Regions from separate parts of the Paracoccus contaminans genome, predicted to be linked through region 1. Evidence: riboswitches for the same ligand, from Rfam matches in the RefSeq annotation. Region 1 holds a riboswitch; the other holds the start of a gene.
What was found. Region 1 has a riboswitch for cobalamin ahead of B0A89_RS04395 (CbtB domain-containing protein). Riboswitches for the same ligand answer to the same signal wherever they lie in the genome.

Region 1 (7,869 bases):
TGCGCGAACGGATCGCCGGCCAGTCAAAGGCCCGCAACAGCGGCTTGGGCAGCGCCAGCCCCGAGGTTTCGATCAGGATGTGATCGGGCCGCCGTGGCAGGGCCATCAGCGCCTCGATCGTGGGGATGAAATCATCGGCAACGGTGCAGCAGATGCAGCCATTGGCCAGCTCGACGATGTTCTCGGCCGGGCAGTTCTCGTCGGCGCAGGATTTCAGGATGTCGCCATCGACGCCGACGGTGCCGAATTCGTTGACCAGCACGGCCAGCCGGCGGCCCTGAGGGTTGGCCATCAGGTGGCGGATCAGCGTGGTCTTGCCGGCGCCCAGAAAGCCCGTGATGACGGTCACGGGGATCTTGGTCAGGTCGTTCATGGCGTCACTCCTGCGGGGGGATGCGGGCAAGCGACTGCTTGCGGAAGATCGCGGGCCGGTCGCGCCAAGGCACGATGCCGTCGGCGCTGTCGGCATAGAGCGCGGCACCCGACAGGATCGCCGGCGCGTCGGCGGGCGTCAGGCGGCCATAGACATAGGTCCACTTGCCGGGGCCGGACAGCGCAACGGCGCAGCCCTGGCCGCAGGCCGACAGGCATTCGACCGGGCGCAGCGTGACGCCGGGCGGGGCCGGCTCCAGCGCGCGGGCCAGCGCGGCACCGGGCGGTTCGCCCTCGGCGGGCTGTCCGGCCCGGCAGGTGATGCAGACGTGCAGCGTCGCGGTCATCGGCCACTCGCCCGGCGGTCGCAAACTGTCCGAAGGACGCCGCCGCCAGCGGTCGCCATCCGGTCGCGGAACACCCCGTCCGCCCGTCATCCGTTGCGCTGGCAGGTCTCCCGGCTTGCGGATTCTGGGTTTCCCCAACGGGCGCCCGCCTTCCCGGATTGCTCCAGTGGCACAAGGGCGACCTTTCCGGTCACGGTCGCGGGGGCGGCTGCGCTTTGGCTTGCCTTTCGGGGCCTTGCGCGATTCCCTCTTGGCCTGCCATGCGGCAGGACCAGCGCAGCGCCTTGGTGCGCCAGCCCGGCCGCGCTTGTCAAGGAACGTGCAACTGGAAAGAGCGCCGATGACCGACAGCAGCCCAGCCCCCGGTGCCGATGCGCGGCACGCCGAAAAGATGGCCCGCATCAAGGCGGCGCGCGATCGCATGATGGCGACCAAATCGGGCGAAAAGGGGCTGGTGATCGTCCATACCGGGGCGGGCAAGGGGAAATCCTCGTCCGGCTTCGGCATGATCCTGCGCTGCATCGCCCATGGGATGCCCTGCGCGGTGGTGCAGTTCATCAAGGGCGCCTGGGATACCGGCGAGCGGCGGCTGCTGACCGAACGGTTCGGCGATCTGTGCCAGTTTCATGCGATGGGCGAGGGCTTCACCTGGGAGACGCAGGACCGCGAGCGCGACATCGCCGCGGCGCAGGCGGGCTGGGCCAAGGCCAGGGCGCTGATCCGCGACCCTGCCATCCGCTTCGTCCTGCTGGACGAGATCAACATCGCGCTGCGCTATGGCTATCTGGACGCGGCCGAGGTCGCGGCCTTCCTGCGGGATGAAAAGCCCCCCATGACGCATGTGTGCCTGACCGGCCGCAACGCCCCGGCCGAGCTGGTCGAGCTGGCCGATCTGGTGACCGAGATGACGCTGGTCAGGCACCCCTTCCGGGCTGGGATCAAGGCCCAGCCGGGGGTGGAGTTCTAGCTGCCCGCCCGCCAGGCCCAGCGGCGGCCGTCATGGGTCAGCCGCACGAGGGACAGCGCCGGCACGTCGATGCGCAGGGCCATCGCGGCTGGCCCGCCCAGCGCCGACAGGATCGCGGCGCGCAGGCTCATGGCCGGCGCGATGGCGGCGGCCCTGCCGCCCAGGGCGGCCTGCTCCTCCATCCAGGCGCCCACCCGCGCCGTCACCGCGCCCAGGCCCTCGCCCCCCGGCGGGGCCAGCGCGGGATCGGCCAGCCATGCGGCCAGCGCCTGCGGGTCACGGGCCGCCGCTTCCTGCGGGCTCAGCCCGGCCCAGCGGCCAAAGGCCCCTTCCGCCAGCGCGGGATCGACGGTTCCGCAAAGCCCTGCGGCCCGCGCCGTGTCGGCGCTCGCGCGGCAGGGCGCCAGGAACACCCGCGCCCCCTGCGGCACCTGCCGCGCAAGGCCCGCCGCCCCCGCCAGCAGGCGGGCGGCCGCCGGCCTGCCCGAGGGAAAGCGCCCCGATCCGTCATGGGCTGCGCAGATCAGCAGAAGCTGGGCGGTCATCCGTCTTTCTCCTCGGCGGGGCGATTGCGCTTTGACTTCGCGCCGGCGCCGTGAAAGGGTGCCGCTGTCGTCATCGCGGCGGAAGTCCGGTGCAAATCCGGCACGGTCGCGCCACTGTAATCGCCGCTACGGCGAAAGTCAGACCCTCGCGGTGACAGCATCGTCTCAACCCGGACGCCGTATCCGCAGGAGATCCGCATGGCACAAGCCGCCGCACCGACCCCGTTCGCCCCGCCGCTGGCGCAACCCATCCCCCTGCGCGAGATCGCCCCCTGGGCGGTCCTTGCCGGGCTGGTGCTGTTGCTGGCGATGTATTTCGTCAGCACCGAACAGGGCGCGATCGCGCTTCTGGATGGCACGGGCGTGCATGAATTCGTGCATGACGCCCGCCATCTGCTGGGCTTTCCCTGCCACTGAGAGGCTGACATGACCGGACGTTTGCTGCTGCTCGGCATGATTGCCGGGCTGGTCGCGGGCATTCTGGCCTTCGGGACAGCCCGCATTTGGGGCGAGCCGCCGCTGGCCGAAGCCATCGCCCTTGAAACGGCGGCGCAGACGGGCGCCGCCAATGCCCTTGCGGCCGGGGGCCACGCTGCCGACCATGACCATGACCATGACCATGACCATGACCATGACGATGACCATGACCATGACCATGAACACGGGCAGGGCCATGGCGGCGCCTTTGGCGGGGGCCATGATGCCGCCCCGGCCGGGCAGGGGGCGGCGCAAGGCCATGCCGGCGCTCATGCCCACGGCCATGGGGCAGGCGAGGGGATCAGCCGCGCCGTGCAGGCCGGGATCGGGCTGCTGACCGGAACGGCGGTCTATGGCGCGGCGCTGGGCGGGCTGCTGGCCCTGGTCTTCGCCGCCGTGCAGGGCCGCGCCTGGAGCCTGGACCCCAGGGCGAGTGCCGGGCTGATCGCGCTGGCGGGGTTCATCGCCGCGGTGGTCGTTCCTCAACTGAAATATCCCGCCAACCCGCCTGCTGTCGGCCATGCCGAAACGATCGGCCTTCGCACCGCGCTGTTCTTTCTGATGCTGGCGATCTCGCTTGCGGCGATGGTGCTGGCGGCCACGGTGGGGGCGGCCCGCGCCCGGCTGGCGGGCGATGGCTGGAACGGGGCGCTGACGGGCGCGGCGATCTATGGCGGCGTGGTGCTGGCCGCCGGGCTGCTGCTGCCGCGCATCGACGAGGTGCCGGCGGATTTTCCCGCCGACCTGCTGTGGCGTTTCCGCATGGCGGGGCTGGCGGTGCAGGCAGTGCTGTGGGGCGCGACCGGGCTGATCTTCGGCTGGCTGGCCGCGCGCCCGGCTCGGCCCCTTGTGCGGGCTGCTGCCTGACGGATGAGCCATGCGGGCGCGATGCTGCTGGCCTTCGGCCTTGATGTCGCGGTCGGCTGGCCCGCGCCGCTTCATGCGCGGATCGGTCATCCGGTCACCTGGGCGGGGGCGCTGATCGCGGCAGGGGATGCGCGGCTTAACCGCGGGGGCGCGCGGCGCGCGCGCGGCGCGGCGCTGGCGCTGTCGGTGATCGGGCTGGCCGCGCTGGCGGGCTGGGCGGTGCAGCGGCTGGCCGGCGAGGGGCTTGCCGGCGCCGCCCTCTGCGCGGTCGCGGCCTGGCCGCTGCTGGCGGTGCGCTCGATGCACGATCATGTGCAGGCCGTGGCCCGGCCCCTTGCGCAAGGTGATCTGCCGGCGGCGCGCGCCGCCGTGGCGATGATCGTGGGCCGCGATCCGGCGGCGCTGGACGGCGCGGGGATCACCCGCGCGGCGATCGAAAGCCTGGCCGAGAATACCTCTGACGGCATCATCGCGCCCCTTTTCTGGGGGCTGGTCGCCGGCCTGCCGGGGATCGCGGCCTACAAGGCCGTCAATACGCTCGATTCGATGATAGGCCACCGCACGCCCCGGCACGAGGCGTTCGGCTGGGCCGCGGCCCGCATCGACGATGCCGCGAACCTGATCCCCGCACGGGCGACGGGGCTGCTGTTCGCGCTGGTATCGGGGCGCCGGGGGGCCGCGCTGGCCTGCATGGCGCGCGATGCCCGCCATCACCGTTCGCCCAATGCCGGCTGGCCCGAGGCGGCGATGGCCGGCGCGCTGGGCGTGCGGCTGTCCGGCCCGCGCATCTATGGCGCGCGCCGTGTCGATGAACCCTGGGTGAACGGCGCCTGCCGCGATCCGGGCGCGGCCGATCTGGGGGCGGCGCTGGCGCTGTATCGGCGCGCCATGGCGGCCGCGGCCGCCGGTCTGGCGCTGGCGGCGCTGTTGGCATGAGGCGCGATCACGGCGGCGATGTCGACGCGGCGCGCGCCCGCTTTGGCGGCGAGGACTGGATCGACCTGTCAACCGGCATCAATCGCTGCCCCTGGCCGGTGCCGGCGCTGCCCCCCGCGGTCTGGACCGCGCTGCCCACCGCGGCGGCGGGCAGGGCGCTGATGCAGGCTGCCGCGCGCGCCTTTGCCACCGACGCGCCGGGGCTGGCGCTGAACGGCGCGCAGGCGGCGATCCAGCTGCTGCCGCGGCTGGACGCGCCGGGGCTGGCCCGCGTGCTTGCCCCCACCTACAACGAACATGCCGCCTGCCTGCGATCGGCAGGCTGGCGCGTCGAGGAGGCGGCCCGCCTCGAGGATCTGCCGGGCGCCGATCTGGCCGTGGTGGTCAACCCCAACAACCCCGACGGGCGGCGGCACGATCCGGCGCGGCTGCTGGATCTGTCGCGCAGCGTCGGGCGGCTGGTCGTCGATGAAAGCTTTGCCGATGCCGACCCGGCCTTGTCGGTCGCCGCCCATGCCGGGGCGCGCCTGACGGTGCTGCGGTCCTTCGGCAAGTTCTGGGGGCTTGCCGGGCTGCGGCTGGGCTTTGCCTTTGCCGATGCCGGCACCATCGCCCGGATCGGCGCGATGGCCGGCCCCTGGCCCGTCAGCGGCCCCGCGCTGGAAATCGGGCGGCTGGCGCTGGCCGATGCCGCCTGGGCCGGGGCCACGGCCGCGCGGCTGGCGCAGGAGGGCCCCCGGCTGGACGCGCTGGCACAGGCGGCGGGCTGGAGGCTGGTCGGCGGGACGGCCCTGTTCCGGACCTATGCGGTGCCCGGCGCCGCGCAGGCGCAGGAACGGCTGGCGCGCCACCACATCTGGTCGCGCATCTTTCCCTATTCCCCGCATTGGCTGCGGCTGGGCCTGCCGGGCAGCCCGGCCGAATGGGCGCGCCTTGCCGGGGCGCTGGCCTAGCGCGCCAGGCCCAGCAGGGCATCCATGTCCAGATGCCGTTCCAGATGCGCGGCCAGCGCATCCAGCGTATCCTCGACCAGCGCGGCGTGATCCAGACCGCCCGCGGCGATGCCCAGCCCGGCCAGATAGGCGGCGCGAAAGCGGTCGGCCGCGAACAGCCCGTGCAGATAGCTGCCGGCAACGCGGCCCGAGGCCGAGACCGCGCCCTCGGGCCGCCCGTCCACATGGGCAAAGGGCCGCAGGCGGTCGGGGCCGTCCGTCTCGCCAAGGTGAATCTCGTAGCCCTCGACCGGCAGCCCGCTGGCGGCGTGGATGGCAAGGCTGCGCCTGACGCGCTTGTGCGGGCCCATCACGGTCGTCACGTCCAGAAGGCCCAGCCCCGCGGTTTCGCCGGGCGCGCCCTCGATCCCGTCCGGGTCGGCGATGCGGCGGCCCAGCATCTGATAGCCCCCGCACAGGCCCAGCACATGCCCGCCGCGGCGCATATGGGCGGCAAGGTCGATGTCCCATCCCTCGGCGCGCAGGAAATCGAGATCGGCGCGGGTGGACTTGCTGCCCGGAACGATGACCAGCCGCGCCCCGGCCGGGATCACCTGCCCGGGCCAAACCATGACCAGGCGCACCCCCGGTTCGGCGGCAAGGGGGTCGAGGTCGTCGAAATTGGCGATGCGGGGCAGGGCCAGGCAGGCGATGGTGACGCCCGCGCCGCCGCTGCCCGTGCGCAGGTCCAGCGCATCTTCGGCCGGCAGGCGCGCGGCGGCGGGAAACCACGGCACCACGCCCAGGCCCCGCCAGCCGGTCCGCGCCTCGATCATCCGGTGGCCGTCCTCGAACAGCGCCGGATCGCCGCGGAACTTGTTGACGACGAAACCGGCGATCATCGCGGCATCGGCGGGGTCCAGCACCGCCTGCGTGCCGACGACCTGCGCGATCACGCCGCCGCGGTCGATGTCGGCGGCCAGCACGACAGGCACATCCGCCGCCCGCGCAAAGCCCATATTGGCGATGTCGTTCGCCCGCAGGTTGATCTCGGCGGGGCTGCCGGCCCCTTCGACGATCACCAGATCATGCGCCGCGCTCAGCCGGGCAAAGCTGTCCAGCACCGCGCCCATCAGCTGCGGCTTGAGCGCGGCATACTCGCGCGCCCGCAGCGTCGCGTGGCGGCGCCCCTGCACGATCACTTGCGCCCCGCTATCGGTTTCGGGCTTGAGCAGCACGGGATTCATGTCGGCATGGGGCGCGATCCCCGCCGCCAGCGCCTGCAACGCCTGCGCGCGGCCGATCTCGGCCCCTTCGGGGGTGACGGCGGCGTTGTTGGACATGTTCTGCGGCTTGAAGGGCGCGACCCTCATCCCGCGCCGCCGCGCCGCCCGGCACAGCCCCGCCACCAGCAGCGACTTGCCGACATTCGAGCCGCAGCCCTGGATCATCAGCGCGGGCACAGGTGTTTCCCTGCCTGCCGCGCCCCCGTCAGCCGCCCCGCCCGAAGGGCGGACCGGCGGCCCGGCCCGGTTCGCCCAAGGCGCGGGGCGGCGGGGCAATCTGCCGCTGTCATTCCCGCCAGCCCAGCAGGCGGCGTTCCAGCCAGCCGATGGCGGCGCCGACGACAAGGCCGACCGCCGACAGGATGGCGACACCGGCAAACAGCCGTTCGAGGTTATAAAGCGACCCCGCTTCCAGGATATAGGCGCCGATGCCGTATTCTGCCCCCAGCATTTCCGCCGCGACCAGCAGGATGATGGCGATGGCCGATGACACGCGCAGGCCCGACAGGATGCCCGGCAGGGCACCCGGCAGCACGATCTTGCGCAGGATGGAAAGCCAGGGCAGGCCGAAGCTCTGCCCCATGCGGATCAGAGACCGATCGACATTGTCCACCGCGCCGAAGGTCGCGACGACCGTTGGCGTGAAGGTGCCAAAGGCGATCAGCGCGTATTTCGATGTCTCGCCGATCCCGAACCAGATCACGAACAGCGGCAGCAGCGCGATCTTGGGGATCGGGAACAGGGCCGAAACCAGCGGCACCATGACCGACCGCGCCAGGCTGAACAGCCCGATCATCAGTCCGGCCGCGATCCCCAGCACCGCGCCCATCGCCCCGCCCACCGCAAGCCGTTCCAGCGATGGCGCCAGATGCCGCCACAGCAGGCCCGAGCGTGCCATGTCCGCCAGCGTGGCCAGCACTGCCGAGGGCCGGGGCAGGGTGATCGAGGATATGACGTCGCTGCGGGTGCCAAGTTCGATCAGGGCGATGATGACCGCGAAACTGGCCAGCCCGGCAAAGCGGACGGGCCTGGGGTCGAATCCGCCCCCCCGGAAGGTGACTGGCCGGCCCGGCTGCGCAGGGCCGGGGCGCGGCGCGGATGGGTCAGGCATCGATCAGCTCCCTGTCCGCGGCGGCGGCC
Region 2 (7,869 bases), 250 kb from region 1:
GGTCGGATGGTTTCGTCCCATCCTGCGGCCAGTTGCCAGGATAGGGCGGAAGGACAACCGGATGACGCGCTTTGCCTCGAAGGCCGATCGGGACCGCATCGAATCAGAGATGCCCTATGCCGAACGCCGCGAGCCTCGCACCCTCTATCGGCTGCTGACGGCGGCGCGCGAACGCCATCCGGGCGCCCCCGCCCTGTCGTTCCAGCTGTTTTCCGGCCCGGCCGCGCGGGCCTGCACGCTGACCTGGACCGAACTGCACGAACGGGTGACCGAAACGGCCAACCTGTTCCGCCGCCTGGGGATCGGCCCGACCGATACCATCGCCTATCTTCTGCCCAACTGCCTGGAAACGCCGATCGTGCTGCTGGCGGGGGCGACCGCGGGAATCGTCAACCCCATCAACCCCCTGCTGGATGCAGAACATATTGCCGGCATCCTGCGCGAGACGCGGGCCAGGGTTCTCGTCACCCTCAGGTCCATGCCGAAATCGGACGTGGCACAGAAGGCCGCCGCGGCGCTGGCGCTGGCGCCCCAGGTCCATACGGTGCTGCAGGTGGACCTTGCCCGCTATCTCGGCGGCGCAAGGCGCCTGATCGTCCCCTTGGTCCGCCCCCGCGTCACGGCGACCCACAAGGCGCGGGTGCTGGACTTCGAGGCAGCCGCCTCGGCCGAGCCGCATGACCGCCTGACCTTCGACGATCCCGACGAGGACCGCGTGGCGGCCTATTTCCACACCGGCGGGACGACCGGGATGCCCAAGATCGCCCGGCACCAGTATTCGGGCATGATCTACAACGGCTTTCTGGGCGGCTCGCTGCTGTTCCGGCAGACCGATGTGGCGCTGTGCCCGCTGCCGCTGTTCCATGTCTTTGCGGCCTACCCGATCCTGATGTCCTGCATCCATTCGGGCGCGCATTTCGTCATGCCGACGCCCGCGGGCTATCGCGGCGAAGGGGTGATGGACAATTTCTGGAAGCTGGTCGAACGCTGGCAGGCGACCTTTCTCATCACCGTTCCCACGGCGGTCGCGGCGCTGGTGCAGCGGCCGGTGGATGCGGATGTGTCCACGCTGCGCACGGTGATCTCGGGCTCTGCCCCGCTGCCGGTCGAGCTTTACAACCGCTTCAAGGCCGCCACCGGGGTCGGGATCGCCGAAGGATACGGTCTGACCGAGGCGACCTGCCTTGTCAGCTGCAATCCGGTGGACGGGGTCAGGAAGATCGGCTCGGTCGGCCTGCCGCTGCCCTACAGCCATGTGCGCATCCTGCGGGCCGGACCGGACGGCTTTCACGAATGCGCCCCGGACGAAAGCGGAGAGATCTGCGTCTCCAGCCCCGGCGTCTTTGCCGGCTCGACCTATGTGCAGGCCGACAGGAACCGCGACCTGTTCGCCGAAGGGCGGTTCCTGCGCACCGGCGATCTGGGCCGGATCGACGCGGACGGCTATCTGTGGATCACCGGCCGGGCCAAGGACCTGATCATCCGCGGCGGCCACAACATCGACCCGGCGGTCATCGAGAACGGTCTCATCAGCCATCCCGACGTGGTTGCGGTCGCGGCGATCGGCCAGCCCGACAAGGTGGCGGGCGAACTGGCCTGCGCCTATGTCCAGCTGCGCCACGGGGCGGCCACCACGTTGGCCGAGCTTGCGGACCATGCCCGCGCCAACATCCACGAACGCGCCGCGGTGCCCCGGCACATCGAAGTGCTCGATGAGCTGCCGATGACGGCGGTGGGCAAGGTCTTCAAGCCGGCCCTGCGCCGCATGGCCGTCGCGCGCGTGCTGGACGACGAGCTGAAGGGCAGCGCCCGCGTGACCGAGGTGGTCGAGGACAAGGCGGCCGGCCTGACCGCCCGCATCGCCTGCATGCCGGGGGCAGACCGCGATGCGGTTGCCCGCCGGCTGGGGGAATATGCCGTCCGCTGGGAATGGGCGGGGCGCTCGGGCGATTGACGCCGCGCCATGCGCCCGGCTAACTGAACGCGACCGAGTTCCGGCGCCTGCCGGATTGAAAGGGAACACGGGGGCAGGTCATCTGCAGCCGTGGCTGCCCCCGCAACTGTGCGCGGATGGCGGGGCCGACAGGGCCACTGGGGCCGCCCCCCGGGAAGGCCGGCCACCGCGATGATCCGCAAGCCAGGAGACCTGCTCGGTCAGCACCCTTTCGGCGGCGCGGGGCGCGCCGGCGAGGCGGCCTGCCGCAGCGGTGATGCCCTGTCCTGCGGGACCGCCACGGATCCCCCGGACCAACGCCACCCGCGGGCCGCGCGCCCGCCGCAGCCCGAGGGACGATGCCATGCCCCTTTCCCGAACCTGCTCGACCCTGCTGGCCGCCGCGCTTTGCCTGCCCGCCCTGCCCGCGGCAGCGCAGGACAGCGCCCCCATCGTCCTCGACACCGTGATCCTGACCGGCGGGTTTTCCCCCGTCGAGGCCGATGCCTATGGCCGCGCCGCCACCGTCATCACCGGCCGGGAGCTTGAGCAGCGCGGCGCGGCCACCGTGCAGGAGGGGCTGCGGGCGCTGCCGGGCGTCTCGCTCGTCACATCGGGCGGGTCGCTGGCCGAACTGCGCATCCGGGGCGGCGAGACGCGTCACGCCATGATCCTGATCGACGGCGTGAACGCGGCGGGGGGCGATCAGCCTTACAACCTGGGGGGCCTCGATCTGTCCGATGTCGAGCGGATCGAGCTGCTGCGCGGTCCGCAGTCGGTCTATTACGGCTCGGCCGCGGCGGCGGGGGTCGTGAACATCATCACGCGCAAGGCCGACCGGACAGGCGGCCATATCCGCACCGAGGCGGGCCACGGCGCGGCCGCAGCGCTGGGCCAGTCCCTGGTCACAGAGCGGCTGCGGCTCCAGTTCGACGGCAGCTATCGTGAGGACGATGGCTATGACGTATCATATGGCGACGGGGGCGATGATGACGGCATCCGGCGCGGGGCGCTGGCGCTGTCGGGCGAATGGAAGGCGGCGGATGGCCTGACGCTGGGCTTTTCAATCCGCCGCGCCGAGGAGCGTGCCTGGTTCGACGCAACCAGCGGCGCGCCGGACTCGGCCCGGACCTATCTGCGCGATGCGCCGTTCTGGTCCGACCGGGCCGAGCGCATCGACACCCTCTGGGCCGAGGCGAGCTCTGCCTCGGGCCGGCTGACGCAGCGCCTGGCATGGGAGGATTCGCGCGTCACGCTCAAGACGCATGATGATTATCCGGGCCGGACCGAAACCCGCCGCCGTGCCATCCGCTCGCGCACCACCCTGGGACTGGATGGCGCGGCGGCCGATGCGTCGCGCACGATCGCCCTCGCGTTCGACCGCATCGAGGATGACGCGTCGGGCAGCACCGCCTATGCCCGCACCACCCGTTCGGCAGCGGTGGAATACCGCGCGGCCCATGAAAACGGGCTGGATGTGCAGCTGGGGCTGCGCCACGACGACAATTCGGATTTCGGCGGCAAGACGACCTGGGCGGCGGGCCTGTCCTGGCGCATCGCGGCCGGCCCGCTGCGGCTGCATGCCTCGGCCGGGACCGGCATTCTCAACCCCCAGTCCTACCAGTTGGCGGGGGGCTATGGCGCGGTCGGCAACCCCCATCTGAGGCCCGAGGAAAACCGCAGCATCGACATGGGGCTGGAATACAGCCTGCCGGACGGGCGCGGGCTGATCGACGTGACCTGGTTTCGCGAGCGGCTGGCCGACGCGATCGTCTATTCCGGCGCCCCGCTGCCGGATGGTTCCAACTATCGCAACCTCAGGGGAACAAGCCGGCGCCAAGGGGTCGAGATCGCCGTCCGCCATGAGCTGACCCCGGCGCTTACCCTGGGGGCGGCCTATACCTATCTGGATGCCCGCAACCCCGATGGCACCGCCGCCGTGCGCCGGCCGCGCCATGAGCTGGGGCTGAATGCGACGATGCAGACCTTTGCAGGGCGCGGCTGGCTGTCCGCAGACCTGCGGCATGTCACCGATTCGCGCGACACCGAATGGTGGCACGGCTGGGGCAACGAAAAGGTTTCAAGGCTGCCCGCCTTCACGGTGGTCAACCTTGCCGCCAGCTATGACCTGGACGAGCGGATGCGCCTGACGGCGCGGGTCACCAACCTGTTCGACAAGCCCTATCAGGAAACCTGGGGCTATGGCACGCAAGGACGCGCCGCATGGATGGGGATCGAGCAGCGATGGTAGCAGGCCGCGCGGCCCGCCGGCGGCCCGCCTTGGCAAGGGTCACGGCCGCGGCGCTGGCGCTGGCCGCCCTGGCCCCGGCCGCGTTGCTGGCGGGGGGGCCGGCGCGGGTCGTTTCCATGAACCTGTGCACCGACGAGCTGGCGCTGCTGCTGGCCGCGCCGGGGCAACTGGTATCGGTCAGCGCCCTTGCGCGCGATCCGCGCCTTTCGGCGGTGGCGGACCGGGCGGCCGCCTTTCCGGTGAACCACGGCCATGCCGAAGAGGTGTTCCTGCTGCATCCCGACCTGGTGCTTGCCGGCAGCTTCGGCGGCCCGCCGGTGGCGATGCTGCAACGGCTGGGCGTGCCGGTGATGACGCTTGATCCGCCTCGGTCGATCGAGGATGTGCGGCAGGCCATGCTCGCCGTCGGGGCGGCGCTGGGGCGCCAGCAGGCGGCCGCCGCCATGCTGTCGGATTTCGATGCGCGGCTGGCTCGGCTGAGCCGCCCGCCCGCCGCAAGGGCGCCCGCCCCCGATGCCCCTTCCCCTGATGCCCCTTCCCCTGATGCGCTGCCCCCTGATGGCCCGGTTGCGGCAAGCTGGGGGGCGAACGGCTATACCGCCGGGGCCGATACCCTGCCCGGCGACCTGATGCGCGCCGCCGGATTTTCACCGCTGGCCGAACGGCTGGGGATGACGGGTTCAGGCAGTATCCCGCTTGAAATGCTGGTGCTGGCGCAGCCGGCGCTGATCGTGACCGGAACCCGCTATCCCCGCGCCTCGCGCGCCGAGGAGATCGCCGTTCATCCGGTGCTTGAACGCATGCGCGCGCGCCGCCTTGCCGTTCCCGACGCGGAATGGACCTGCGCGGTTCCTCAGGTGGCCGATGCGCTGGGCCGGCTGGCCGGTGCCGCCAAGGAGGCGCGATGATCCGCTTTCCCTGGCTGCTGGCGATGCTGGGTGCGCTGGCCGCGGCGCTGGCGGTCGTCTCGCTGCTGGTCGGGCCAGCCGGCGCGGGCTGGGCCGAGGGTCTGGGCGCGCTCGTCTCGGGCGAAGCCGCGCTGGGGCTGGTCATGCGCGAGATCCGCGCCCCGCGCGCGGTTCTGGGCGCCATGGTCGGCATCAGCCTGGGCCTGTCGGGGGCGGCGCTGCAGGGCCTGCTGCGAAACCCCCTGGCCGAGCCGGGGATCGTCGGGGTATCCGCCTCGGCCGCGCTGGGGGCCGTGATCGCCATCCAGGCCGGCGCCTCGGCGCTGGGGATGACCGTGCCGCTTGCAGCCCTGGCCGGCGCGCTGGCGGGGGTGGCGCTGGTGCTGGCGCTTGCGGGCCGGGGCAAGGGCGGCCTGGCCCTGATCCTGGGCGGGGTTGCGGTATCGGCGCTGGCCGGCGCGCTGACGGCGCTGGTGCTGAACCTCTCGCCCAACCCCTTTGCCGCCTATGACATCATGTTCTGGACAATGGGTTCGCTGGCCGATCGCAGCTGGGCCCATGTGGCCGCCGCCGCGCCGATCATGGCGCTGGGCTGGGCGGCGCTGGCGGGCACGGGGCGCGGGCTCGACGCGCTGACCCTGGGCGAGGAAGCCGCCGCCTCGATGGGGATCGATCTGGCGCGGCTGCACCTGCGGGCCGTGCTGGGCACGGCGGCGGCCGTCGGGGCGGCCACGGCGGTCGCCGGGGCGATCGGCTTTGTCGGCCTGGTGGTGCCCCATGTCCTGCGCGGCGCGGTCGGCGCGGTGCCGTCGCGCCTGCTGCCTGCGGCAGCCCTGGGCGGGGCGGCGCTGGTGCTGGCGGCCGATGTCGCCGTGCGGCTGATCGCGCCCGAACGCGATCTCAAGCTGGGGGTGATGCTGGCGCTGGTCGGGGCGCCGGTGTTCCTGCACCTGATCTGGCGCATGCAGGCGCGGCCATGAGCCTGTCGCTGCGCGGCCTGACCGTCCGGCAGGGCGGCGCGACCCTGATCGAGGGAATCACGCTGGACATAGCGCCGGCCCGGCTGACCGGCCTGATCGGGGTCAACGGCGCGGGCAAGTCAACGCTGATGCGCGCGGCGCTGGGGCTGATCCCGGCCCAGGGCACAAGCGATCTTGCCGCCCTGCCGCTGGCGCGCCGCGCCCGCCGCGCCGCCTGGCTGCCCCAGTCGCGCGAGGTCGCCTGGCCGATCCCCGTGGCCGAGCTGGTCCGCCTGGGCCGCCCTTGGGGGCCCGCCCGAGGGGCGGGCGATGCCGCCGGGGCCGAGGCGCTGGCGGCGGTCGGCGCCGCCCATCTTGCCGGGCGCATCGCCACCGGGCTGTCGGGGGCGAGCTGGCGCGCGTGCTGATCGCCCGCCTGATCGCGCAGCAGACCCCGATCATCCTGGCGGACGAGCCGGTTGCCGGGCTGGACCCTGCCCATCAGCTTGCGGTGATGGCGCTTTTCCAGCGCCTGGCGCAGCAGGGCCGGACGGTGCTGGTGTCGATTCACGACCTGGGGCTCGCGGCGCGCCATTGCGACCGGCTGATCGTGATGGACAGAGGGCGCGTGGCCGCTGACGGCACCCCGGCCGAGGTGCTGACGCCGCCCATCCTGCGCCGCAGCTTTGGCGTCGGCGGGGCTTTCGTGGATACCGCCGCCGGTCCCGCCTTCGTCACCCTGCCCGCCTAGCCGAGCGTCTTGCGCGCCCGCGCCAGCAGTGCGCGCAGATCGGCGGGCGATTGTTCCCCGAACACCGCCTCGTCCCCCGCGATCAGGGTCGGCGTGCCCATCAGGCTCATATGTTCGGCCAGTTCGAAGGACGTGGCGATATGCGCCTCGACCGCCTCGGATTCCATGTCCCGCCGCAGCCGCGCTTCATCCAGCCCAAGGCTGCGGGCGATGCGCACGACGGGCGCCTCGGCCGCCCGGCCGCGCAGCGCCATTAGCGCGCTGTGCATGGGCCAGTAGCGGCCCTGCCGCATCGCGGCAAGCGCGGCCCGCGCCGCAAAGACCGACCCTTCCCCGAACACCGGCCATTCCCGGAACACCACCCGCAGCCGCCGATCAGCGCCGATCAGCTCACGCATCACCGGCGCCATCGTGCGGCAATGCGGGCAGTTGTAGTCGAAGAATTCGGTCAGCGTGATGTCCCCGGCGGGATTGCCCAGCACCGGCGCATCGGGATCGCGCTCGATCGCCCGGCGCAAGGCATCGGGCATCGGGTTCGGCCGCCGGGCCGTGGCGACCTGGGCCGCCCCAGCCGCGGGCAGCGCGACCAGCGCCACGCCTGCGGCAATCGCTTGGCGACGGGTAGGCATGGGCAGTCCTTTCGCTTGGTTGCCGCGAGCTTAGCGGTGGTGGGAAGGGGGCTGAAATCACGATGGGGTCATCGGGCGGAAGGCTGTCTGCGGAGCGTGCGGGTGATCCCATCGGGGCCAGCACACATGCGATGCCGGCGCTGACGGGCGAGACGGCGCTGATCCATGCCGTCTGCCCCTGGATGATCCACAGGACGCTGAGCGAGGGGGAACTGGCGCGGGGTTTCGCGACAGTCGAGGCGCTGCGCGCGCGCGAGGGGCTGCGGCGGTTCTGGGACTGGGCGGGGCAGCGGCCGCCGGGGTGGCGGGGTGGCGGGGTGGCGGGGAGGGTTGCGGTGAGGGGCGTACGCAGCTAGACCATTAGCATCGGCAAAAGTTTTGTATCTTTTCCAACTTTATTGAGAGCTTCGAAGATACTTTTGGAGAACTCTGCGGAAT

Region 2: linked by a shared signal. The riboswitch ahead of B0A89_RS03210 (TonB-dependent receptor plug domain-containing protein) and the one ahead of B0A89_RS04395 (CbtB domain-containing protein) in region 1 are both predicted to bind cobalamin.

Annotation. Positions count from the first base shown of each region.
Region 1 covers NZ_CP020612.1:914,153-922,021, reverse strand. The annotation lists gene cobW (cobalamin biosynthesis protein CobW) at 1-373, opposite strand, end outside; gene B0A89_RS04410 (DUF1636 family protein) at 378-719, opposite strand; cobalamin riboswitch at 803-1,010, opposite strand; gene cobO (cob(I)yrinic acid a,c-diamide adenosyltransferase) at 1,060-1,686, shown strand; gene B0A89_RS04400 (histidine phosphatase family protein) at 1,683-2,231, opposite strand; adenosylcobalamin (AdoCbl) riboswitch at 2,301-2,387, shown strand; gene B0A89_RS04395 (CbtB domain-containing protein) at 2,430-2,648, shown strand; gene B0A89_RS04390 (CbtA family protein) at 2,658-3,575, shown strand; gene cbiB (adenosylcobinamide-phosphate synthase CbiB) at 3,579-4,511, shown strand; gene cobD (threonine-phosphate decarboxylase CobD) at 4,508-5,464, shown strand; gene B0A89_RS04375 (cobyric acid synthase) at 5,461-6,906, opposite strand; gene B0A89_RS04370 (ABC transporter permease) at 7,016-7,840, opposite strand; gene B0A89_RS04365 (ABC transporter ATP-binding protein) at 7,833-7,869, opposite strand, start outside.
Region 2 covers NZ_CP020612.1:663,163-671,031, forward strand. The annotation lists gene B0A89_RS03205 (acyl-CoA synthetase) at 62-1,954, shown strand; cobalamin riboswitch at 1,973-2,168, shown strand; gene B0A89_RS03210 (TonB-dependent receptor plug domain-containing protein) at 2,298-4,184, shown strand; gene B0A89_RS03215 (ABC transporter substrate-binding protein) at 4,214-5,092, shown strand; gene B0A89_RS03220 (FecCD family ABC transporter permease) at 5,092-6,072, shown strand; gene B0A89_RS15035 (ATP-binding cassette domain-containing protein) at 6,069-6,479, shown strand; gene B0A89_RS15040 (ATP-binding cassette domain-containing protein) at 6,473-6,802, shown strand; gene B0A89_RS03230 (DsbA family protein) at 6,799-7,431, opposite strand; gene B0A89_RS03235 (hypothetical protein) at 7,563-7,787, shown strand; gene B0A89_RS14530 (nucleotidyltransferase family protein) at 7,784-7,869, opposite strand, start outside.